2 regions of the Thioalkalivibrio sp. HL-Eb18 genome follow, and region 2 is predicted to be linked to the other one. Evidence: predicted binding sites of a transcription regulator. Region 2 holds the regulator's gene; the other holds the start of a gene.
What was found. Region 2 encodes FNR, which switches genes on or off when oxygen is low (the NO sensors DNR and NnrR bind a similar motif). Its sites were predicted from a motif close to TTGATNTANATCAA; they were not measured.

Region 1 (11,632 bases), on a different contig from region 2:
GACCATCGTCGGCCTGCCCTACACCGAGAAGCGTCTGCTGGACATGAACGAAATCAGCGGCGGCACACCCTACGGTGCCACGACCCTGGCGGACGGCGACGGCTCGCGTCAGCCGAGCGAAAACGAACTTGCGATGGCCGCCTTCCAGGGCCGACATGTCGCCGAAGTCACGCGCGCCCAGGTCCTGGGACTCCAGGCCAGCTAACCGGTTCGGCCTTGCCCAAAGGGGCGGCCTTCGCCGCCTCTTTGGGGTACCATGCGCGACCGAATCCCCTCGATCTGACCTCCCATGTCGACAACCCGAACCCTCGTTCTCAGCGCCTCGCAGATTCTGCCCGTGATCCCGCGCGACACGGTGCTCGTCGATTACGCACTGGTCATTCGCAACGGCGTGATCGAGGATCTGCTACCGCGCGCAGAGGCCTGCGCAAAACACCCCGATGCCGAACACCTGCACCGCGAAGGGCATGCCCTGATACCGGGGCTGGTCAACGTACATACCCACTCCGGCATGAGCCTGCTGCGCGGTGTGGGCAGCGACCGCCCGCTGATGGACTGGCTCAAGCGCTATATCTGGCCGGCCGAAGGCCGCCTGCTGTCCCCCGAGTTCGTGCGCGCGGGCACGCGACTGTCGGTCGCCGAAATGCTGCGCGGCGGGACCACCTGCTTCAGCGACATGTACCTGTTCGTCGACGACGCTGCGCGCGTGGTCGACGAATCCGGCATCCGCGCCGCACTGGGCCTGACCGTGTTCGACTTCCCCACGCCCTGGGCGCAGACGACCGATGAATACTTCCAGCGGGGCGCCGAGGTCGTCGAAAACTGGCAGCACCACGGGCGCATCCACTACACCGTCGCACCTCACGCACCCTACACGGTGGGTGACGAGAGCCTGCAACGTGTGGCCGAACGCGCCCGCGAACTGGCCGTCCCCATTCACATGCACGTGCACGAGACCGCCGGCGAGGTCGCCGATGCCGAGCGCGACCACGGCGAGCGTCCGCTGGCCCGGCTGGCACGCCTGGGCCTGCTCGACCAGCCCTTCATCGCGGTACACATGACCCAGGTCAGCGCGCAGGACCGCGCGCTCCTCGCCGGCCGGCCGGTGTCGGTCGCCCACTGCCCGGAATCCAATCTCAAGCTCGCCTCTGGCTTCTGTCCGGTCGCCGAACTGCTGGGCGCCAACATCACCGTGGGGCTGGGCACCGATGGCACGGCGTCCAACAACGACCTCGACATGATCGGCGAGATGCGCACAGCCGCGCTGCTGGCCAAGGGCGTCAGTGGCGACGCCTCGTCCCTCCCCGCCACCGCCGCGCTCGAGATGGCCACGCTGGGCAGCGCCCGAGCGCTGGGCCTGGCCGACCGCATCGGGAGCCTTGAACCGGGCAAGCAGGCCGACGTGGTCAGTATCGATCTTCGCGCCATCGAGCTGCAGCCCGCCCATGAACCGGCCGCCCAGATCGTCTACTCCGCCACCCGCGATGCCGTCACCGACGTCCACGTGGCCGGACGGCCATTGCTCAGGGACCGGGAACTGCTTACGCTGGACCTGGACGAGCTCCAGGCCGAGGCCCGCGAATGGGGCGCGCGCGTGCTGGAAATCCAGCGCGAGCTGGCCGCGTAATCGAGATCACCATGACCCATGAGACCCACGCCAAGACTGGCGACAACGTCGATCACGCCGAACTGCACAAGTTCACGCATCGGGCGCACGAGTGGTGGGACCCGAATGGCGCCTTCGCCACCCTGCACGCGATCAACCCCCTGCGGCTGGAGTGGATCGACCAGCACGCCGATCTCGCCGGCAAGAAGGTACTGGATGTCGGCTGTGGCGCGGGCATCCTGTCCGAGGCGATGGCAGTGCGCGGCGCACAGGTGACCGCGCTGGATGCCGGGGCCGAACACCTGGAGGTCGCGCGCGAGCACGCACACGACTCCGGGCTCGAGATCCACTATCTGCACACGACCGCCGAGGCCCATGCCGAGCATCATGCGGGCGATTACGACGTGGTCACCTGTCTGGAGATGCTGGAGCACGTGCCCGATCCCGAGGCGGTCATCGACGCCCTGGTCCAGCTGGTGCGTCCGGGCGGCTGGCTGTTCCTCTCGACCATCAACCGCACCCCCCGCGCGTTCGCCGAAGCGATCGTCGGTGCCGAATACGTACTGCGCCTGCTACCCACCGGCACGCACGAGTACAGCCGCTTTATCCGCCCCTCCGAACTGGGCGCGGTCCTGCGCAAGCACCGCTTCGAGGTCACCGACATGACCGGGCTCACCTACTCGCCGCTGTCCGGCCGCTACCGTCTGGTTCCGCGCACGGACGTCAACTACCTGATGGCCGCGCGCCGGCCTGAAGCCGACAGCGAGACCCCATGAGCCGCGAACTCCGCGGGGTCCTGTTCGACCTGGACGGGACCCTGCTCGACACGGCCCCGGACATGCACGCGGCGCTCACCGTGCTGCTGGCCGAAAACGATCGCCCACCGCTGCCCTTCGAGGCCGTGCGCAATCACGTCTCGCACGGCTCCCAGGCCCTTGTGCAGCTCGGCTTTCCGGATATCGAGGGTGCGCGACGCGAGACCCTCAAGCAACGCTACCTGGAGATCTACGCCCGCGACCTGTGCATCGACACCGCTCTGTTCCCCGGGCTGAGCCCCGTGCTGGACGCCTGCGAACAGCGCGGCTGGCCCCTCGGGGTCGTGACCAACAAGCCCGCCTGGCTGACCGAGCCATTGCTGGAGACCCTGGGCCTGTCCCCTCGACTCGCCGCCATCGTCAGTGGTGACACGCTCCCGCAGCGCAAACCGGATCCCGAGCCGATGTGGCTGGCCGCGCGGCAAACGGGTCTGCCCCCTGAACAGCTTTGTTACTGGGGCGATGCCGAGCGCGACATCGCCGCTGGCCGGGCGGCGGGTATGGCAACACTCGTCGCCCGATGGGGCTACATCGATGCCAGCCAGAACCCCGACACCTGGGGCGCCGACGGCACGCTCGATCGCCCCGATGATTTCTGGCGCTGGCACCAGGCCAAAGCGGACCCGCAATGGCTGGCGAGCTGACCGAACTGTCGACCACGGCCTGGCTGGCCCTGGCCGCTGCCCTGCTGGTCGGGCTCCTGCTGGGATATACGCTGGCCAGTCTGCGCCTGAACCGTCGCATCGGGGATCTGCAAACCCGCAATGCCCGGCTGGAAGCCGAACTGGAGGGCGCCGAACAGCGTCGCGAGGACTTGCGTCAGAGTTTCGAGACCGCGCGGCAGGAACGGGATCGCTCCTTCTCCGCCCTGGCCAGCGAGGCCCTCGAGGCCAACTCCAACCAGTTTCTGCGTCTGGCCCAGTCGATCCTGACGCAGAAGCTCAGCGAGGGGCAGAACGAGATCGCGCGCTCGGAGAACAAGGTCGAGGCGATGCTCAAGCCGATTCGGGAGACACTGGGCAAGACCGAGGCCGAAATCAACGCGATGGAACGCTCGCGTGCCCAGGCCTTCGCCGCCCTGAATGAACAGATCCAGCGCCTGAGCTCGGACAACGCCACCCTCCAGCGCGAGGCCCACAACCTGGTCCAGGCCCTCTCCCGCCCCGGCGTGCGCGGGCGCTGGGGCGAGCTGACGCTCAAGCGCGCCGTGGAACTGGCCGGCCTCTCGGCGCACTGCGACTTCACCGAACAACCCGCGCTGGACGGCGATGGCGGGCGCCAGCGTCCGGATCTGCTGGTACACATGCCCGGCAACCGGGCCCTGGTGGTGGATGCCAAGACACCACTGGATGCCTATCTGGACGCGGTCGCCGCCACCGATCCAGAGCCGCGCGCCGCCGCCTTCAAACGCCATGCCCAGCACCTGCGCTCGCGCGTCACCGAGCTCTCCAGCAAGCAGTACTGGGCCAGTGTCGAGCAGTCCCCGGAGTTCGCCGTCCTGTTCCTGCCCGGCGACCCGTTCCTGGCCGCCGCGCTGGAACACGAACCCGGCCTGCTGGAGTACGCGCTGGAGCGCCAGGTTCTGCTGGCCACGCCGAGCACGCTGATCGCCCTGTTGCGCACCGTCGAGTACGGCTGGCAGCAGTCCCAGCTCACCGAGCACGCGCTGGAGATTCGCGACCTCGGCGCGGAGCTCTCCCACCGCCTGGGCACCATGACCGAACACATGGCGCGCCTCGGCAAGGCACTGGACCAGAGCACCGACGCCTTCAACAAGACGGTCGGCAGCCTGGAGCGCCAGGTCATGCCCAGCGCCCGACGGTTTCAGGAGCTGGGCATCCGCGCGCGCAAGACCCCCGAGACCCCGGACACCCTGAACAATCGGGCTCGGCGCCCCGTCGAGGTCGATGATGCGGGCGACACAGGCGACGACAACAAGCCCGAAACGCAGGACTGACCCGATGGCCGGACATCCCGACATCCGTGCCGCCTACCGCCACTGCCGGGTCCGCGCCGCCGCGCACTACGAGAACTTCCCGGTCGCCTCCTGGCTGCTGCCCGCGCGACTGCGCGGACCCGTCGCCGCGATCTACTGCTTCGCCCGCGATGCCGACGACCTCGCCGACGAGGACCAGCGCCCCGTCGACGAGCGACGGGCCGACCTGATCGCCATGCAGGAACGCGTACAGATTCTCGAAGATCCGGCCGCGGAATCCGAGCCGGAATGGATCGCGCTGGCCGATGCGCGGCAGCGCTTCGGCCTGCCCGCTGCCCCGTTTGTCGATCTGGTCGACGCCTTCATCCAGGACCTGGAACAAACGCGCTACGCCACCTTTGGCGAGGTCGTGGAGTACTGCCGCCGCTCCGCCAACCCGGTCGGCCGGCTGATGCTGTACCTCGACGGCAACCCCACCGAGGAGATGATCGGCTACTCCGACGCGGTCTGCTCGGCCCTGCAGCTGATCAACTTCTATCAGGACCTGCACCAGGACCTCACCGAGAACGACCGGATCTATCTGCCACAGGACGAGATGGCGCAATACGGCGTCAGCGAAGAGACGATCGCGGCCGGCCAGACGACCTTTCAGTTACGCAACCTGATGCAGTTTCAGTACGCCCGCGCCGATCGCCTGCTGCGCGCCGGAGCACCGCTCGGCGGCATGCTGCGCGGGCGCATGGGCCTGGAGATCCGCGCCATCATCAACGGCGGCGCCCGCGTACTCTGGCGCCTGCGCCAGCAGGACGACGTCTTCGCCCGCCCGCGCCTGCGCGCCCGCGACGCCTGGGTCATCCTCGCGCACAGCCTGCGCCCGCGCCGCCGCAGGCGAAACGCTGATTAGACGACCTTCGAGTAGCGACGGCGTTCCTCACGGTTGAGGTAGGCGTCGAAGGCCATGGCGATGTTGCGCAGCAGGAGTCGGCCGCGTGGCTGGACCTCCAGGCCGTCGCGGCCGATGGTGACGAGGCCATCGGCCTCCATCTCGGCCAGGCGGTTCAGGGCATCGGCGAAGGTCTCGCGGAAGTCGATGCCGAATGTGGCCTCGATGCCGCCGAAGTCGATCCTCGAGTGGCACATCAGCTCGCTGATCACGGCACGCCGCAGACGGTCGTCCTCGCTCAGTTCCAGGCCGCGGAAAACGGGCAACTGGCCCGCCGCCAGCCGTTCCTGATAGGCATCCACCTCGCGCAGGTTCTGACTGTAGCTGTCCCCGATCTTGCCGATGGCGGTGGGTCCGAGTGCCACGAGGTCGTACTCCGCCCGCGTCGAGTAGCCCTGGAAATTTCGTTGCAGGGTGCCCGCACGCTGGGCGATCGCGAGTTCGTCATCGGGCAGCGCAAAGTGATCCATGCCGATGTACACATACCCCGCGTCCGTCAGGCGCTGGATGGTCATCTCGAGGATCGCAAGCTTCTCCGAGGCCGGCGGCAGGTCGCCGTCGCGGATCTGGCGCTGCGTCTTGAACAGCTCCGGCAGGTGCGCGTAGTTGTATACGGCCAGCCGCTCCGGGCGCAGTTCCAGCACGCGGTCCAGTGTCGCGGAGAATGTGTCCACCGTCTGCAGGGGCAGCCCGTAGATCAGGTCCAGGTTGGTGGAGACAAAGCCGTGCTCGCGCGCCTGGCGGACCACCTGCTCGGTGACCTCGAATGGCTGGATGCGGTTGACGGCCTTCTGCACGGCGGGATCGACATCCTGCACCCCCACACTGATGCGGTTGAAGCCCAGCGATGCCAGAAGCGGCAGGGTACCGGGACGCACGGCACGCGGATCGATCTCGATCGAGAATTCCCGCTCCGGCCCCGTCTCCAGCGTGAAATGTCGACCCAGGGCCTTCATGACCCGGGTCAGATCCTCGTCGGACAGATACGTCGGCGTCCCGCCCCCGAAGTGCAGCTGGCGCACCGGCCGATCGCGATCGAACCACTCGCCCTGCAGGGCAATCTCCTGTTCCAGCGAGTCGAGATAGCTCGTCGCCCGCCGATAATTGCCGGTAATCACCTTGTTGCAGGCGCAGTAGAAACACACCGTGTCGCAGAAGGGCACGTGGACATAGAGCGAGAGCGGTCGCGCCGCCCCTTCGACATTCGTCGCCCGCGCCACCCGCGCATAGGCCTGTGCGTCGAACGCCTCGTGGAACTGCGGCGCCGTGGGGTACGACGTGTAGCGAGGGCCGCTGACGTCATAGCGACGCAAGACTTCAGGATCGAATACCAGCCGCTGTTCCATACGGGTTTCCGCATCGGGAGGGCGGCCCTTGTGCCACCCTGACGCTTTCACCCTAAGCGCCCCCGAGACGGGCCTTGTTGATGTATGTCAAAAGGCGTTTCGATCACCCGCGTCGTCCGCATCCCGGCCCCGCTGTGCTAGCCTTGCCGTCCCAAGACGGTACCCCGATCCCGAGCGCGTATGTCCCCCGACGAATATTGCGAGGAGAAGGCCGCGAAGAGCGGCTCCAGCTTCTACTACGCATTCCGTTTTCTGGAACCCGACCGGCGCCGTGCGATCACCGCGCTGTACGCGTTCTGCCGCGAGGTGGACGACATCGTCGACGAGGTCCGCGAGGAGAGCGTGGCGCGCACCAAGCTTCAGTGGTGGCGCGAGGAGATCGAGCGCCTGTTCGACCATCAGCCGCGCCACCCGATCACCCAGGCCCTGCAGCCGCATCTGGCGCCGTTCGATCTCAGCCGCGAGTACTTCGACGAGATCATCGACGGCATGCAGATGGACCTCGACTACGACAGCTATCCCGACTTCACCACACTGTCGCTGTACTGCTACCGCGCGGCCAGCGTGGTCGGGATCCTGTCCGCCCATATCTTCGGCTTCTCGGACCGGCGCACGCTGAAGTACGCGCATGACTTAGGCATGGCCCTGCAGCTGACCAACATCCTGCGCGACGTCCACGAGGACGCAATGCGCGGCCGCGTCTACATCCCGCTGGACGAGCTGAAAAAGCACGGCGTAAAGCCCGAAGAATTTCAGGTCAACGTCACCGACGACCGCCACCGCGCCCTGTTCGCCGAGCACGCCGAGCGGGCCCGCCGCTACTACCAGCGCGCGGAGGAGCACCTGCCCGCCGAGGACCGCTACCCCCAGCGCCCGGGTCTGATCATGGCCGCGATCTACCGCACCCTGCTCGACGAAATCCAGGACGACGGCTACCGCGTGCTGGAGCACCGCGTACGGCTGACCCCGATCCGCAAGCTGTGGATCGCCTGGCGCACCGCGCGCCGCCTGAAGCGCGAATACCGCCGCGCGGGCTGACCCCGCCCGCACCATGGCCGCCGTTCCCGAATCGCATCCGGTCGTCGTGCTCGGCGCCGGCTGGGCCGGTCTGACCGCCGCGCTGACCCTGGCCCGGGCCGGCATCGCGGTCCACCTGATCGAGGCCGCCGCGACCGCAGGCGGGCGCGCCCGCAGCCTCAACCGCGATGGTGCGGACCTGGATAACGGCCAGCACGTGCTGGTCGGTGCCTGTCACGCCACGCTGGACCAGCTGCGCTCAGTCGGCACCGACCCGGAGCGCGCCTTCGTGGCCCTGCCGTTCGGACTGCGCATGCATGCCCCGGGCCACCCTCACCCAGCCTTTACCCTGGAGCCCCGCTCGCCACGTCTGCCGGCCCTGGTTCATGGCTTGTGGCAATCGCTCGCGGGCACCCCGTTTCACCGCAGACTCCCGGCCCTGCTGGGGGCTGCCTCGATCCTGTACCGGCCGTTGGAGGAAGATCTCGACGTACTCGAATGGCTACAGGCGCGTCATCAGCCGGACACGCTGATCCGCCAGCTCTGGGAACCGCTGTGCCTCGCGGTCATGAACACGCCAATCCGCAGCGCCTCGGCGCAGATCTTCCAGAACGTGCTGCGCCTGGCCCTGAACCACGGGCCGGACGACGCGCGGCTGCTCATCCCGACTCGGCCGCTGGGGTCGCTGTATCCCGAACCGGCCCTGCGCGAACTGCACGAGCGCGGCGCCACGGTCGAAACCGGACGGCGCATTGTGGTCATCGAATCCAGGGGAACCGAGTCCCGCTATCAGCTCCGTGATCGTAACCATCACGTTACCCCTGCCAACGCGGTGATCCTCGCCACGTCGCCCAGCGCGGCCACTCGGCTCCTGCCCGAGGCCCCCGAGCTCCAGCCCCACCATCGGGCCCTGAGGGCCATGGGCGAGCGCAGCATCTGTACGGTCTACCTGCACTATCCGGACCCCGTCCTGGCACGCCCGCCGCTGCAGGGACTCCTCGACCAGCACGGACAATGGCTGATTCCCCGCCAGGTGGCCGGCGAGCCGAACTGGCTGGCCGTCGTGATCTCCACCGCGGACGACCTGCCGACGATGACGGCGGAGGAGCGCTGGCGTCGGGTTGCTAAAGAGCTGGAACGGACCTTCCCCGAACTGGGAATGCCCCGGACCGGTCATGTCGTGTGCGAGAAACGCGCCACCATTGATGCCCGCGTCGATCTGGACGCGCTCCGCCCGGTAGCCGGCACCCCCTGGCCCGGGCTGTTCCTGGCGGGCGACTATGTGACACCGGGCCTGCCCTCGACCCTCGAAGCGGCCGTGCAGTCTGGATTAGAATCAGCCCACAAGCTACTGGAGACCCTCCCTTGACCGATCTCGACATCCCTGCCCTGCTCGACTACCGCCCGGAACCGGGTGCCTTCAACGACCGCGTGATCCTGGTAACCGGCGCGGCCGCGGGCATCGGACGTGCAATCGCCCAGGCCTGCGCGGCGGCGGGCGCGATCGTCGTGCTGCTGGACAAGGACATCAAGGGGCTGGAGAAGACCTACGACCTGATCGAGCAGGAAGGCCATCCACAGCCGGCCATCTACCCGCTCAACCTGGAGGGCGCCACGGTCAAGGACTACGGCGACCTGGCCGAGAACATCCGCGACTCCCTCGGGCGCCTGGACGGACTGGTGCTGCACGCCGGCTGGGCCGGCACCCTGACCCCCATGAAGGGGTACGACCCCGAGTTGTGGTTCAAGGTCATCAACAGCAACCTGCACGGCCCGTTCTTCCTCGCCCAGGCCGTACTCCCACTGCTGGAGGACAGCCCGCACGGCAGCCTGGTCGTCTCCACTCAGGACTGCCGCAAGGCCTTCTGGGGCGCCTTCGGCATGGCCAAGGCCGCGCAGGACGCGATGATCGACATCCTCGTGCGCGAACACCGCAACGAGAAGCACTTCATCCATGTGAACGGCATCGACACCGGCCCGGTCCGCTCGCGCTTCCGCGCCGGCCACTACCCGGCCGAGAACGCCGACAAGCTGCCGCGCCCGGAAGACGTCGTCGGCCCGTACCTCTACCTGCTCAACACCACCGACCCCGCGCACACCGGCCTGCACCTGTCGCTGGAAGGCCATGTACCCGAGCCGGCACCCCGCCCGCACCACCAGCCCCAGGAGGGCTAACCACCGCCCCCTGTAGGAGGCCAGCCCTCTGGCCGATGGGGCATTTCCGACACCCCATCGGCCAGAGGGCTGGCCTCCTACAAGTGTATGCAGCGGAGGTGGAGTCCTACGGACGCTGCGGCCGGCGCTTGCCCGGGCGAGATTTGGCCCGGGGCGGGCCCTTCTTCGGGCCGGGGCCTGCCGGGCGGGCGGCGACCTCCACGCCCTTGTGCTGAGTCTGGAAGGTCTGGCCGCGTTTTTTCAGGGCTTTGCCGCCGCGGGTCACACGACCGCCAGTGGCGGCCCTCGCTCCGCCGGCGCCCTGTCCGGTGCCTGCGGGCTGCCAGGTGGGAATCAGGTGATGCTTGCCATTGCCGATCAGGTCCGCGCGGCCCATGCGCTTGAGCGCATCACGCAGCAGCGGCCAATTGTTCGGATCGTGATAGCGCAGGAACGCCTTGTGCAGGCGCCGCGCCCGCGCACCGCGCGCGACCGGCACGCGGTCCCCGGCCTTGCGTTTGATGCCGCGCAGCGGATCGCGCCCGGAGTGCCACATTGCGGTCGCGAGCGCCATCGGGCTGGGCAGGAAGGCCTGCACCTGATCGGCGCGGAAGTTGTTGCGCTTCAGCCAGAGCGCGAGGTTCAGCATGTCCTCGTCGGACGTCCCCGGGTGCGCGGCAATGAAGTACGGGATCAGGTACTGCTCCTTGCCCGCCTGTTTCGAGTACTTCTCGAACATCGCCTTGAAGCGGTCGTAGGCGCCCATGCCCGGCTTCATCATGCGAGAAAGCGGCCCGGATTCCGTATGTTCCGGCGCAATCTTCAGGTAGCCTCCCACGTGATGCGTGACCAGTTCCTTCACGTATTCCGGTGATTCCACGGCCAGGTCGTAGCGCAGGCCCGAGGCGATCAGGATCTTCTTGATGCCCGGCAACGCCCGCGCCTTGCGGTAGAGGTTCACCAGCGGCGTGTGGTCGGTATCGAGGTTCTTGCAGATCCCGGGATAGACACAGGACAGCCGGCGGCAACTGCGCTCGATCTCCGGGTCCTTGCAGGCCAGCCGGTACATGTTGGCCGTCGGCCCGCCGAGATCGGAAACCACGCCGGTAAACCCGTCGACCTTGTCGCGGATCTCCTCGATCTCCTTGAGCACGCTCTCCTCGGAGCGGCTCTGGATGATCCGTCCCTCGTGCTCGGTAATCGAACAGAACGTACAGCCCCCGAAGCAGCCGCGCATGATGTTCACCGAGAAGCGAATCATCTCCCAGGCCGGGATGCGCGCATCGCCATAGGAGGGATGCGGCGCACGGGCATACGGCAGGTCGAACACCGCATCCATCTCGGCGGTGGTCAACGGGATCGGCGGCGGGTTCAGCCAGACCTCCTTGTCGCCATGGCGCTGCACGATGGCGCGGGCATTGCCCGGGTTGGTCTCCAGATGCAGCACGCGAGAGGCATGCGCATACAGCACGGAATCGCCCTTGACCTGTTCAAAGGCCGGGATGCGGATCACCGTCTTGTCTCGCGGCGTGCCGCGCGGAATATCCCGGTGAAAGCGAACGACCTGCGCACCACCTTCGCCGGCCGTGTCCTCCGACTCCGCCTTCGTCTCGGACTCGGCGCAGGTGGACGGCGACACCATCGCATAGGGATCGGGATTGGCATCCACCGGGCCCGGGGTGTCCACCTCGCTGGAGTCCAGCTCGACATAGCCGGCCGGCACGGCATCGCGCAGAAAGGCAGTGCCGCGCAGGTCGGTGATCTCGCGGGGGTGCTCACCGGCGGCCACGCGGTGCGCCAGCTCCACCAGGGCGC
Region 2 (11,632 bases):
GGCGCCTTCCCGAACGATTCCGTTCAGTGGCATGTGCCGCGACCATCAGAGGCCATCATGGCCTCTCGCTCGATCACCGTTGCGGGGGCAGCGTCGGATTCGTCCGCAGGCATCCAGATACCTTTGGCGGGCTCACCGAACTTCCCGTTTAACCCGCCGGCGAGACACGCCGACGGGCACCAGAAAACGCACGAAAGCCTACACCATTGGTCAAGAAATTACCAGACCCGGGAAACGCGCAACGTCAGGATCGCTGGGCCTCTGCCTGCACATAGCGCACACCGCGCTTGAGCAACCGGCCCCAGGACTTGTCCTGCAGCATGGCGTCGAACTCCGGCGAACGCTCGGCACGCAACGCCACCGGCGGCATCTGTGCGCCCTCGTCCACCGGGTGCGCGGCCAGCATCTCCAAGCGCTCCTGATTGGCACCATATTGCTGTACCAGGAAATCACGCATGGAGTCGGACAGGGGCAGGTGGTAGATGCGTGTCAGGCGCAGCGCCAGCCACTCCGCCATACGTCCGAGATCCTGGCGCACCATGCGCACCATGGCCGAGCCCAGGCCCGCCTTGGCATCCGCATTCATGCCGACGTACAGCCCCCCGAGATAGGCGGCCGGATTTGCATAGATCGCACGCTGGATACTCGGGTTGGTCAGGTCGACCAGAGGCTCGAGAATCAGTGCGAGCTGGATGCCGATGCGCTTGGCGGTGTCCGCATCCAGCAGGTGTCCGCCAAAGTAGAACAGGTCGCCCTCGCGCCGGATGCCGAGCTCGGACAGGTATTCACAAAACCGGTCGGCCAGGCGCAGTTTCTGGTCATCCGTCAGTTCGATCACCTCCTCGCTCACCCGAATACCGCGCGCACTGCGCTTGAACCAGCTTTGCTGCCCCTTCTTCTCGACCTCCCGGCGTCGCAGCGCCTCCCAGCGCTCGACCGCAGCGGTATAGCGACTCTGCGCCTGCATCAGCTGGTCCCGTGCCGCGCGCAGGTCCTCAACCTGACGCAGCGCCCGCCCAAGCAATCGGCCCTCCGGCGAGTTCACGGGCGGGCGGGCCTGCTCCAGCTTCGCGAGTGCATCCAGCACATCGCGCCCGAGGTCGAGGGTCGACGCACGCAGGACCTGCGGATCCAGCCCACTGGCCGGGCTTTGTGCCAGCAACATCGCCAGCGAACGCAGGCGGCTGACCACGCCCGCCTGCGCAACACGGAAACGGTTGCCCTGGTACTCGAGCCGGTCCAGCGCATGCCCCAGCCGCCAGCCACCTGACCACTCGAAACTCAACCGCCGGATCTGCCGCCCGTTGACCATCTCGAAGGCCAGCACAAACATGGCCTGCGCATCATCCAGTGTGCAGCGCGACAGGTCGTCCGAGTCCGCCGCGGAGAACAGGCGGTCCAGAAACTGATCGATCCGCCGGACGCCATCCTCGCGCGTCGGCGCGACGCCCTGCAGCCGGTCGCGCAGCGGGTCCGCCAGCTCGGAGGCATCGTGGTGCAGTTTTTCCAGCGCGGCCAGACGCGCATCCGCCGTGGCGTCCACCAAGTCCGCCACGCGCGAGCGCAGCCCCAGTCGGCGGTAGATCTCGATCTGCTCGGCCGCCGCCGCGAGGCTGGTATCGCCCGTCATTTCGCGCACCGCGACCGCGACGCCTTCCGGAGAGATATCCACCTCGTGCAGCAGCACCTCGGCGGCCTTGCGCCGTCGCATGTCCGGTGCCATCTCGGCCATCGCCAGATCGCGCGTCACGAACAGCAGATCCGGCAACAGGTCGATCGTATTACGCAGCTGATCGCGCGAGCGCTCCTGCCGCTTGCCCCGCGTGGCATCGGCAATGAATCGCGCCAGCAGGCCAATCACCCCGAACAGCAGCGTGTAGACCGCAAAGAAGATGAAATTCTGGGCCGGGGCGGCGTGACCAAAGCCCAGGAAGTAGCCCCCCTGCATTGCGAGGAAGGTCACCGGGCCGGCCGCCCACAACAGCTGCAGCATGTTCAGCGACCAGGGCACCTTGCGCGCAGTCGCCGCGACCTCGGTGATCCGGCTGCGTCCGGCGGCCTCGATCAGCACATGGTCCTGGCTCGGACTGGCGGCCTGGGGGGCCTCCTGCCGCTGTTGCCGCTTGCGAAACCTGCCAAACACCCGTCGTCCCTGCCCCTTCAGCGTTTCCGTGAAGTGTAGGGAAAACAGAGAGGTTGCGGGTGTCCGGTCAGGAAAAAATACTCAGAGAACCAGGAAGTAGTCCGCGATCCCTACGCGGCACTGCGGCCCTGGGCGGCCGCCTCCCCCGGCGGCGTCGAAACCACCTCGGGCACCTCGTCGGCATACAGATAGTCGCGGGTCAGCGGCACGGCATCCTGCTGCTTGGCCACCTGGATATGGAAGACCACCTGACGCCACCAGCGGAAGGTCGCCTCGCAACTGGCCAGATAGAACTCCCACATGCGGCAGAAGCGCTCATCGAAATGTTCCACCGCCTCGGCGCGAATGTTCTGGAATCGCCGATACCACTCGGCGAGCGTCTCCGCATAGTGCAGCCGCCAGAACTCGATATCGGTGGTATGCAGCGGAGTCGGTTCCAGTGCCTCCATCACCTCGGACAGTGCCGGGGTGTAACCGCCAGGGAAGATGTACTTGCTCAACCAGGGGTTGGTGGTGCCCGGAGGGCCCTGGCGGCCAATCGTGTGCAGGACCGCCACACCATCGTCCTTAAGCAGATCGTTCACGCGCTGGAAGAAGGTGCCGTAATTGGGCACGCCGACATGCTCGAACATGCCGACACTGACGACCCGGTCGTACTGGTCGTCGTGTTCGCGGTAGTCCTGATAGAAAAAGCGCACGCGATCGTCCAGGCCGCGGCGCTTCGCCTCCGCCTGGGCCACTCGCAGTTGCTCCCGCGACAGAGTAATTCCGTCCACCTGGACATCGGCGTTCTCGGCCAGGTGAAAGGCCAGCCCGCCCCAGCCGCAGCCGATATCCAGCACCCGCTGACCGGGCTCCAGCACCAGCTTCTTGCGCAACATCGCGCACTTGGCCTGCTGGGCCTCCTCCAGGCTCATGTCCGGTCGCTCGAAATAGGCGCAGCTATAGAACATGCCCTCGTCAAGGAAACGGCGGAACAACCACTCGTCCACGTCGTAATGATGCGAGATGTTCTGGTAGCTGCGCGCGATACGGTTGCCCTGCTCGAGGATCGCACGAAACATGCACACCAGCGGATGCACTCGACGCTGGAACCTGGGCGCAAAATTGCGCATCACCACATCCAGAAACACCCGGATGCCCTCGGGTCCCGGCGACCAGAGCCCGTCCATGTAGGTCTCGCCCAGCTGGAACCCGGGATCGCGCGCGATGCGCTTCAGAGCCGCCCGATCATGGACCTGCAGTGTTATCTCGGGTGCCCCCTGCCCGAAACGGCGCTCACTCCCGTTCGGCTCGCGCAGGATCAGCGTGCCGTGGCGCATGTATTCGTTCAGCATCCGTTCGATCATTGCGTCCCTTCCCCTGCGAATCCTCTGCTATATTAAACAGAGTCTAAATATCGCACTCGCTTCGTCGCAAGCCTCTGAATTGGCTGATCCCTGCTACCCCAAAAGGTTCCACACTCACAATAACGGAATTCCTCATACGAGCAACCTCCATCCAGGGCCAACAGACGCCTTCCCTCTCTGACGCCAAAACCGCTAACCTGAGCACATGACACTGCGTCCGACCCAAGCCTGCGAACACTGCACCCTGCGCCAGCTCTGCCTGCCGATGGGCCTACCACAGAACGAACTCTGGCAACTCGACGAGATTGTTCAACAGCGCCGTCCGATCGAGAAGGGGGCACTGCTGTTCAATATGGGCGAACGCTTCGAAACCCTGTTCGCCGTCCGAACAGGCGCACTGAAAGCGGTGCTGATCAGCGACGACGGCACCGAACAGATCACTGGATTCGCCTTCGCTGGCGATCTCCTGGGGCTAGACGCAATCCATTCCGGCAAGCATCCAGTCAGTGCAGTGGCGCTGGAATCCACCAGTGTCTGCGCCGTCCCCTACGCCCATGTGGACGACCTCGCCGACCGACTCCCGACCTTTCGCCAGCACATGATGAAGGTGATGAGCAAGGAGCTGGCCCAGGACGAAAGCCTGCACACCCTGCTGGGACAGCGCACGGCGGAGCAGCGTCTGGCCACTTTCCTGGTGACGCTGTCCGAACGGCACCGTGCGCGTGGTCTGTCCCCCGAACGCTTCTATCTGCCGATGTCGCGCGCCGACATCGCCAATCACCTCGGGCTGACCCAGGAGACCATCAGCCGCCTGTTCACGCAATTGCGCAAACAGGGCGTGATCAGCCTCCGCACCCGGGATCTCGAGATCCTCGAACCCAACAGCCTGCGCAATACCGCCGGCGTGACCTTTACGCCTGCCGCCAGCAGTGCCTGAACCCACTCACGGGTTCGACACCTTCTGGAAATTCGCCCTGGGCCGCTGGGACTATGCGCCGGCCCGCAACCGCCTGCTGCACTGGCAGGATGCACATGCGGTGAATGTCATTCTCGCGCTGTTCGCGCTGTGGTACCCCGGCGGCATGCCAGCAAGCGACTGGAAGCGGCTTGCGCGCGATGCAGCGGCCTGGCAAGTGCAGGCCACCGAGCGCGTCCGCCGACTGCGTCGTCGACTCAAGCCCATTGCATCAGAGCCACATCGCCAAGCGTTGTATGGCGCCGCAAAGGAACTCGAGATCGCATGCGAGCGGACCAGTGCACTTCGCCTCTGCCAACAAGCGCAACATCTCGGGCACCCGGGCAGCAACCCCGACGTTCCCCGGCGCATACACCTGCTGTTTCCAGCCCTCCCCGAGGCCGAGATTCGCGACGGACTACCCGATCTCACCGCGGGCCACGAACCGGGCGGCTGCACATAGACCGCGTTCGGGCTATCCTCCCGGCACATTTTCTACAGGCAAGCGGCATGTCGGACGATCTGCGCAACCAGCTCCTGAAGGCCGGGCTGGTGGACGAAAAACAGGTGCGCAAGGCCAAGAGCCAGAAGCACAAGGCCCAGAAGACACAACCGAAAAAGAAAAAGGGCAAGCCCGCCGACGCCGAGGCCAGTGCCGCCGCAGCCCGCCAGGCCGAGCAGGCCCGGCGCTCGCGGGAGAAGAACCAGGAACGACAGGAAAGGGCCGAACGCCGCGCGCGCCGGGCGCAGATTCGCGAGCTGGTGAACCAGCACCTGGCCCCGATCCCCACCGGCGACGCCGCCATCGACTATCACTTCCAGTTCGACGGGCAGGTCCGTCACCTGCCGGTGACCGAGGACACCCGCAAGCGCCTGGTCGACGGCCGCGCGGCGCTGGCCGGCCTGGAGCTCCACCCGAGCAAGGGTTTCCGTGTAATCCCGCGCGAGATCGCGGACAAGATCCGCGAGCGTGATGGCGAATGGCCGCTGGTCATCCCGGCCGAGGAAAGCGGAGACCCCGAGCCCGATCCCGACGACCCGTACAAGGACTACGTCGTCCCCGACGACCTCATGTGGTAACGCCTTGCCCGGGGCTCAGGCCTTGCCGGCATCGCCCCCGGCCTGGGCGGTGGGGAGTTCGGCGAAATGCTCGCGCGCGCGGGCAACCAGCTGGGGCGGCAGCCCGTTCTTCTCGGCAATCGTAAGGCCGAACGACACACCCGGCTCGCCGATCAGCAGCCGGTAGGTCGGGGACAGCGTCTCGGCGTCGAACTGCATCGAGGCGTTCACGATGCCCGCGTGCTGGGCGGCGTAGTCCTTCAGGGGCGCCAGATGGGTATTCACGATCCCGCGCGTACCACGCGCGCGCAGCTCGTCCAGCATCGCCATCGCCAGCGCCGCACCCTCGTCCGGGTCGGTGCCCGTACCCAACTCGTCCAGCAGGATCAGGCTCTCCGGCCCGGCGTGGTCGAGGATACGTTTCAGGACCTCCACATGCCCGGCGAAGGTCGAGAGGTGGTGGAACAGGCTCTGGTGGTCGCCGACATCGACCATCACCCGATCGAAACGCCCGATGCGACAGTCCTGCTCGGCCGGGATATGCAGCCCGCACCAGGCCATGGTGACCAGCAGCCCGAGCGTCTTCAGCGCGACCGTCTTGCCGCCGGTGTTCGGTCCGGTAATCAGCAGCAGCGGCTGCTCGCCATCCAGCCGGATGGACAGCGGCACCGGCTGCGGCCCGTTGCCCTCGGCGAACTGCAACAGCAGGAGCGGGTGATAGGCCTCGATCAGTTCCACCCCGGCCTCCGCCTCCAGCCGCGGGGCATGGGCATTCATCTGTGCCGAGAGCTGCGCGGCGGCGGACGCCAGGTCGATCCAGGTCAACGCGGTCAGCATCAGTTCCAGCGGCTCGCCATACTGGCGCACCACGTCGGTCAGCTCGCGCAGCAGGCGCTGCTGTTCGGTGTTGATCTGGCCGTTGACCGTATCCAGCTGGTTGTTCAGCGGCACCGCCTCGATCGGCTCGACGATCTGGTCACGCCCGCCCATCGCGGTGCCACGACGCACGCCCTTGACCGCATTCGCCGCCTCGCCACGCAGCACCATCACCGCGCGCTCCTGGTGCCACTGCACCTTCAAGGCATCCTCGCCCTTTTGCGCGACATCGGAGGCCGCCAGGCGCTTTTTCACCACCGCCTCGACCTCCTCGCGCAGGCGTCCGCGCTGCTCGAAGGCCTCGATCAGCGAGGGGCTCGCGTCCTCGCGCAGCGACCCGCCGGGGTTCAGGCATGCCGACAGTCGTTCTTCCAGCCCCTCGGGTGGGTACAGCTTGTTCAGGTCCGCCGGATAGATCTCGGGCGTATCCGCCAGCTGATCCGCCAGCTCGCGGGCTTGGCGCATGATGGTCTGCAGGTTGTGCAGGGCCTGCACCGGCAGCGCCGAGCCCGGATTGGAGGCCTGACGCAGGGCCGCGCGCACATCCGGCAGCTGCCCCAGCCGCGGCAGGGTGCCGGCATCCAGACGTCGGCGCGCGACCGTCACCGCGGTCTGCAGTGCGCGGGCCGCATCCAGATTCGGTGCCGGTTCCAGCCCGCGCGCGGCATCCGCGCCGTAGGGCGTCGCGGTCAGGCGCTCCAGCAGACGCTGGATCGCGGGGAATTCGAGGGCCTTCAGATCAACCTGCATGTCATACCCTTGTGCATGAAATCTCCACCACCGCAGAGGCTCCGGAAACCTTGTAGGAGCCGGCTTGCCGGCGAAGCCCCTGCCAGAATCGGACGCGAGCAGGGCTCCGCGTGCAAGCACGCTCCTACACGGCGTTATTCCTCCTCGGCCTTCTTGAACATCCCGAGGTAGGCCTTCTTTTCCAGCAGCGGTTCGCGCATCACCGCCAGCATGTCGTCCAGGTGCTCCGGCGTGCTCATGCCGACCAGGGACGTGCCCAACCCCGGCGTGGAACGGTTGAACTGCATCGCGCGCTGCGCCGGGTTGGGCAGGGTCGCCAGCTGCTGCTCGACCACCTCCACCGACTGCTGGGCGAGGTGTCCCTTCAGCATGGAGTGGGAGGCGAACATATACACCTCCAGCTGGTGCGCGGCCTGCAGCGGGCTGGCCACATTGCCCTGCCCGGTCGCGGTGTTGAAGCGGGTAAAGCCTTCCAGCATCACCTGGTTGAACGGGAGCATCCCGATCTTGAAGTGGTGCCGGGCGTGGTCGTCGCCGGTCACGGTCTGGGCCGCGCGTTCGGCCAGCCCCTGCATGGAGGTCAGCGACTGGAACACGGCGGCGTCGGTCTCCTCGCGGAAGCCCTCGAACGTGGAGATCCCGTAGGCGCGAATCTTCTTCTCCCGCGCCGCGCGCTCCAGCACCTCGAATACCGGCTCCAGCCTGCGGTTGGTCGCCTCCTTGCCGATCTCGTGGATGTGGACCTCGGGCTGATCGATGATGAAGGCATCCAGCGTCTCCACCCCCATCAGCGAGCGCGACAGCTCCATCTGATAGTGGATGTACTCCGGCGTCAGCAGGTGCGCGCCCTTGGCCAGATCATCCCGCGTACCCATGCCCTGGGACTCGATCTCGCGCTGGAACCAGGCATCCATGTCGTCCGGCGGGCCGCCGCGCAGCGTCAGAAACCCGCCCTTGGAGATCAGGAACATCGCCTCGCGCGGAACTCCGGCCTCCAGGGCCGTGCGCACGCCTGCCCCAACGGCCGCCAGCGAACGGCCGTAGCGGTAGTGGGCACCGGTGTCGACGACATTGATACCCTCGGTCAGCCCGCGGGCGACGATGGCGGAGATCGCAGCATCCACCTCGGCCGTAGCGGCGCCGCCAAAGGTGCCAATGCCCAAGCTGGACAGGCGCATCTTGGCACGCGAGAAGTCGCTGTAGTGCCCCTCGGCGGCCTTGCCCTCGGCGATGTAGTGTTCCGCATACCGGCGCGTCGCCTTGGCGTTGGCGTATCCGGGGATCAATTTCTGCGGCGATTCCATAAAGCTCCTCTGCACAATCGGAAACGGGCAGCATCCATCCGCGCACCGCCCGCTCGCATCCATCCGGAAAACGCGAATCCTACGTCACCCGGGCGTGATTGCTAAAACCCATCCAAACCGGCGAGTCTCCCGCACGGCCGGATTTCAACAAGGATGGATAGTGCAACCATTCTGCGATCATGGTTGCGCACACCCCCGGGGGATTGGTTCATAATGGTGCCGGACGCGTCGCTGCGGCGTGCGAAAGTGGCCTGGTGGTACCCTTGAGCCTTAATTCTTCACCACGGGACCGAGCACTTCCGTTTCGTTGCGCATGTCCGTCTTCGAGCGGAAAGCCTTAAGATTCGGAGGCTTCTCCCACCTGAACCGTTGGTTCAAGGTCGATGGTCACTCCGGCGCCCGCGGGGCGCGTCCACCTCATTATTTTTGCGGATCGTATGTCCAGGGACGAGACCTCCTTCACGCCTGACGAACTGCGCCAGCTACGGCTGCGCCTGCGCCGCGAGCGCGCCGCGCTGTCCGACGAGCGACTGGAGATTCATTCCGCCCTGATCTGCGACCACCTGCTGCGCTGGTTCCAGCGCTGGCAGCCGTATTGCATCGGCGCTTACCGGGGCCTGCGCGGCGAGGTGGATCTGACCCCCCTGACCGTGGCCCTGGCCCGACGCGGCACCCGCATTGCCCTGCCGGTGATGGATGCCAAACGCCCCGGACGCATGCACTTCCACGCCTGGGAGCCGGACGCGCCGCTTTGTCACAACGGGTTCGGCATCGCCGAGCCCTGCCCCGATGCCCCGCGTATCTGGCGCCGCGAGATGCAGGTGGTACTGCTGCCGCTGGTCGCGTTCGACCACGCCGGCAACCGCATGGGGATGGGTGCGGGCTACTACGACCGCTACTTCGCCCGCCGCCGCTTCGGTATCCGCCGCCCCAAGCTGATCGGCGTGGCCCATGCCCTGCAGGGAGTCGAGGCCCTCCCCAGCCAGCCATGGGACGTGCCGCTGGACGGCGTGGTCACGGAGGACGGCTGGCATGCACTGACCCGCCGCGCGCGGCACAATACGCACACCTGACCCACACGCCCGAGCCGGCACAAGGAAACCGCATGGCCTACTGGCTGATGAAATCCGAGCCCGACGAGTTCAGCATCGCCGACCTGGAACGCGTGGGCGTGGAGCCCTGGGACGGCATCCGCAACTACCAGGTGCGCAACATGATGCGCGACGAGATGAAGAAGGGGGATCTGGCCTTCTTCTACCACTCCAACGCCAAGCCGCCGGGCATTGTCGGCATCCTGCGCATCGAGAAGGAGGCCTACCCGGACTCCTGCGCCTTCGACCCCGAGGACCCGCACTACGATCCGAAGAGCGACCCGGATAACCCGCGCTGGCTGCGGGTGGACGTCGCGTTCGAGGAAAAATTCGGCGACATCATCACCCTCGACTGGCTGAAACAGCAGCCGCAGCTCGAGGACTGCCCGCTGGTGCGCCGCGGCAACCGCCTGTCGGTCATGCCGATCACCCAGGAGCAGTGGGACTTCATCCTGAGTCACGCCCAGCGCGGGAAGTAGCTGCGTGGCCACCCTCTACCACTTTCCGCACGACGCGAAGGCCGGCCGCCTGCGCCTGGCCTGCGGCTACAAGGGTGTAGAGCTCGAAACCGTCGCGCTGGACTGGTTCGACGACGAGACCTTCTTCGAACTGGGTGTGGCCCGCCAGTCGCCGATCCTGCAGACCGATGACGGCACCCTGGTCACCGACACGCTCACGGCGCTGCGCGATATCGACCGCCTGTTCCCGACCGGCGAACCCCTGTCGGAAGGCGTGATCCCCGAGGATGCCTGGCAGGCCCTGATGGAATGGCGCGGCAAGGTCGATGTGGTGCTCGATCGACTGTATGCCCCGCTGGCGCCGGGCTTTCACGGAATCGGCGAAAGCGCCGAGGCCCTGGCCGACTACAAGGCCCAGGTGCAGCACCGCTTCGGCCTGTCGCTGGAAGAACTCGCCAACGACCGGTACGACGGCTACAACCAGCTGGCAAAGCTGAGCCGCCTGCCGGAACTGGCCAAGCACCTGGCGGCCAGTCGCTTCTATCTCGGCCACCCGTCCATCGCCGACTGCGTGATCGCCGCCGACCTCTACCCGCTGCAAATGCACGACGGCATCAACCTGCCCGTCGACATGCTCTACTACCTGCGCCGCGTCGAGGAGACCTTCAACACCCCCCTCGACACCCAGTGGCTCGCCCGGTAAGGAAACTCAGCCGAAGCGGTAGTGCTTGCGGATGTCGCGGTGGATCTCCCAGGTGCAGCCCATGCCCTCGGGGAAGGTCACCAGGTCGCCCTCGCCTACGGTGACCGGCTCGCCACCGTCGTCCGGGGTGACCGTCACCTGTCCCTCCAGGATGTAGCAGACCTCACGTTCGTCGTAGTGCCAGGGGAAGGTGGAGACCTCCTTTTCCCAGACCGGCCAGTCGAATACGCCGAGGCGCTCCAGATGGTCCTGCTCCGGCCGATGGATTACTTCGATGGACATGACGGTCTCCTCTGTCTGAGAAAATGGCAAGCCTAACGGGACCGCGACCGGACGCCAAAAGCGCACTATCCGTCGAAGCGGAACAACTGTCTCTCGCTCGAGTGAAACCGCCGAACCAGCAGCAGTACGAAAGCGATCACGCCCAGCGCGGCCGGTAAATATTCCAGCCAGACGCCCAGTTCCCAGGCGATGTAGGCGGTCACCAGAGCCCAGAGGAAGGGAATGATCGTCAAGATCAGTGACGGGCGCGGCTGCGCCAGCAGCAGGATGCCGAGGGTGAACAGCATGGTGGGTCCCGGCGTCACGCCCACGTACTGCGCCTGGGTCCAGGACACCCCCAGGAGCAGGACCTCCAGCAGGGCATGACCGACCATGGCATAGGCTATCACCACGATCGCGACAAGGCCGGCCACACCGCCCGGCCAGCCAAAGCCATGACGTCCCAGCAGCGTGAGGGCGAACAGGAGCATCAGGCCCTGTGCGACGAACACGCCTGCCAGACGACTCGCCCAGAAGTGGAATTCGGCCAGCGCGCCCCCGATGAACACGACCCCGATCCAGATCCACAGCACGCCGAGCAAAAGGCCCACAACACGCCCGCCCCCCCGGCCGCCCATCAGGGCCAGTGCCAGTGTAACGAGCACCATTAGCACCGCGACCGC

Region 1: hemN (oxygen-independent coproporphyrinogen III oxidase) is a predicted target of FNR. The motif match lies at 6,724-6,737, and genes of this name have one in related genera.

What each region holds. Positions count from the first base shown of each region.
Region 1 is NZ_KB822969.1:31,658-43,289, reverse strand. It holds gene wrbA (NAD(P)H:quinone oxidoreductase) at 1-205, shown strand, start outside; gene F813_RS0108740 (TRZ/ATZ family hydrolase) at 290-1,627, shown strand; gene ubiG (bifunctional 2-polyprenyl-6-hydroxyphenol methylase/3-demethylubiquinol 3-O-methyltransferase UbiG) at 1,639-2,382, shown strand; gene gph (phosphoglycolate phosphatase) at 2,379-3,065, shown strand; gene rmuC (DNA recombination protein RmuC) at 3,050-4,378, shown strand; gene hpnC (squalene synthase HpnC) at 4,383-5,261, shown strand; gene hemN (oxygen-independent coproporphyrinogen III oxidase) at 5,258-6,646, opposite strand; gene hpnD (presqualene diphosphate synthase HpnD) at 6,827-7,684, shown strand; gene hpnE (hydroxysqualene dehydroxylase HpnE) at 7,698-9,032, shown strand; gene F813_RS0108700 (SDR family NAD(P)-dependent oxidoreductase) at 9,029-9,838, shown strand; gene F813_RS0108695 (YgiQ family radical SAM protein) at 9,945-11,632, opposite strand, start outside.
Region 2 is NZ_KB822965.1:63,829-75,460, forward strand. It holds cobalamin riboswitch at 1-199, opposite strand, end outside; gene F813_RS0106060 (hypothetical protein) at 245-2,143, opposite strand; gene F813_RS0106065 (cyclopropane-fatty-acyl-phospholipid synthase family protein) at 2,254-3,492, opposite strand; gene fnr (fumarate/nitrate reduction transcriptional regulator Fnr) at 3,698-4,429, shown strand; gene F813_RS0106075 (DUF2390 domain-containing protein) at 4,422-4,910, shown strand; gene F813_RS0106080 (DUF2058 family protein) at 4,958-5,527, shown strand; gene F813_RS0106085 (DNA mismatch repair protein MutS) at 5,543-7,132, opposite strand; gene F813_RS0106090 (aldo/keto reductase) at 7,267-8,436, opposite strand; RNA gene ssrS (6S RNA) at 8,662-8,847, shown strand; gene F813_RS0106095 (5-formyltetrahydrofolate cyclo-ligase) at 8,874-9,509, shown strand; gene F813_RS0106100 (EVE domain-containing protein) at 9,542-10,006, shown strand; gene F813_RS0106105 (glutathione S-transferase family protein) at 10,011-10,688, shown strand; gene F813_RS0106110 (cupin domain-containing protein) at 10,695-10,970, opposite strand; gene F813_RS0106115 (DUF6064 family protein) at 11,036-11,632, opposite strand, start outside.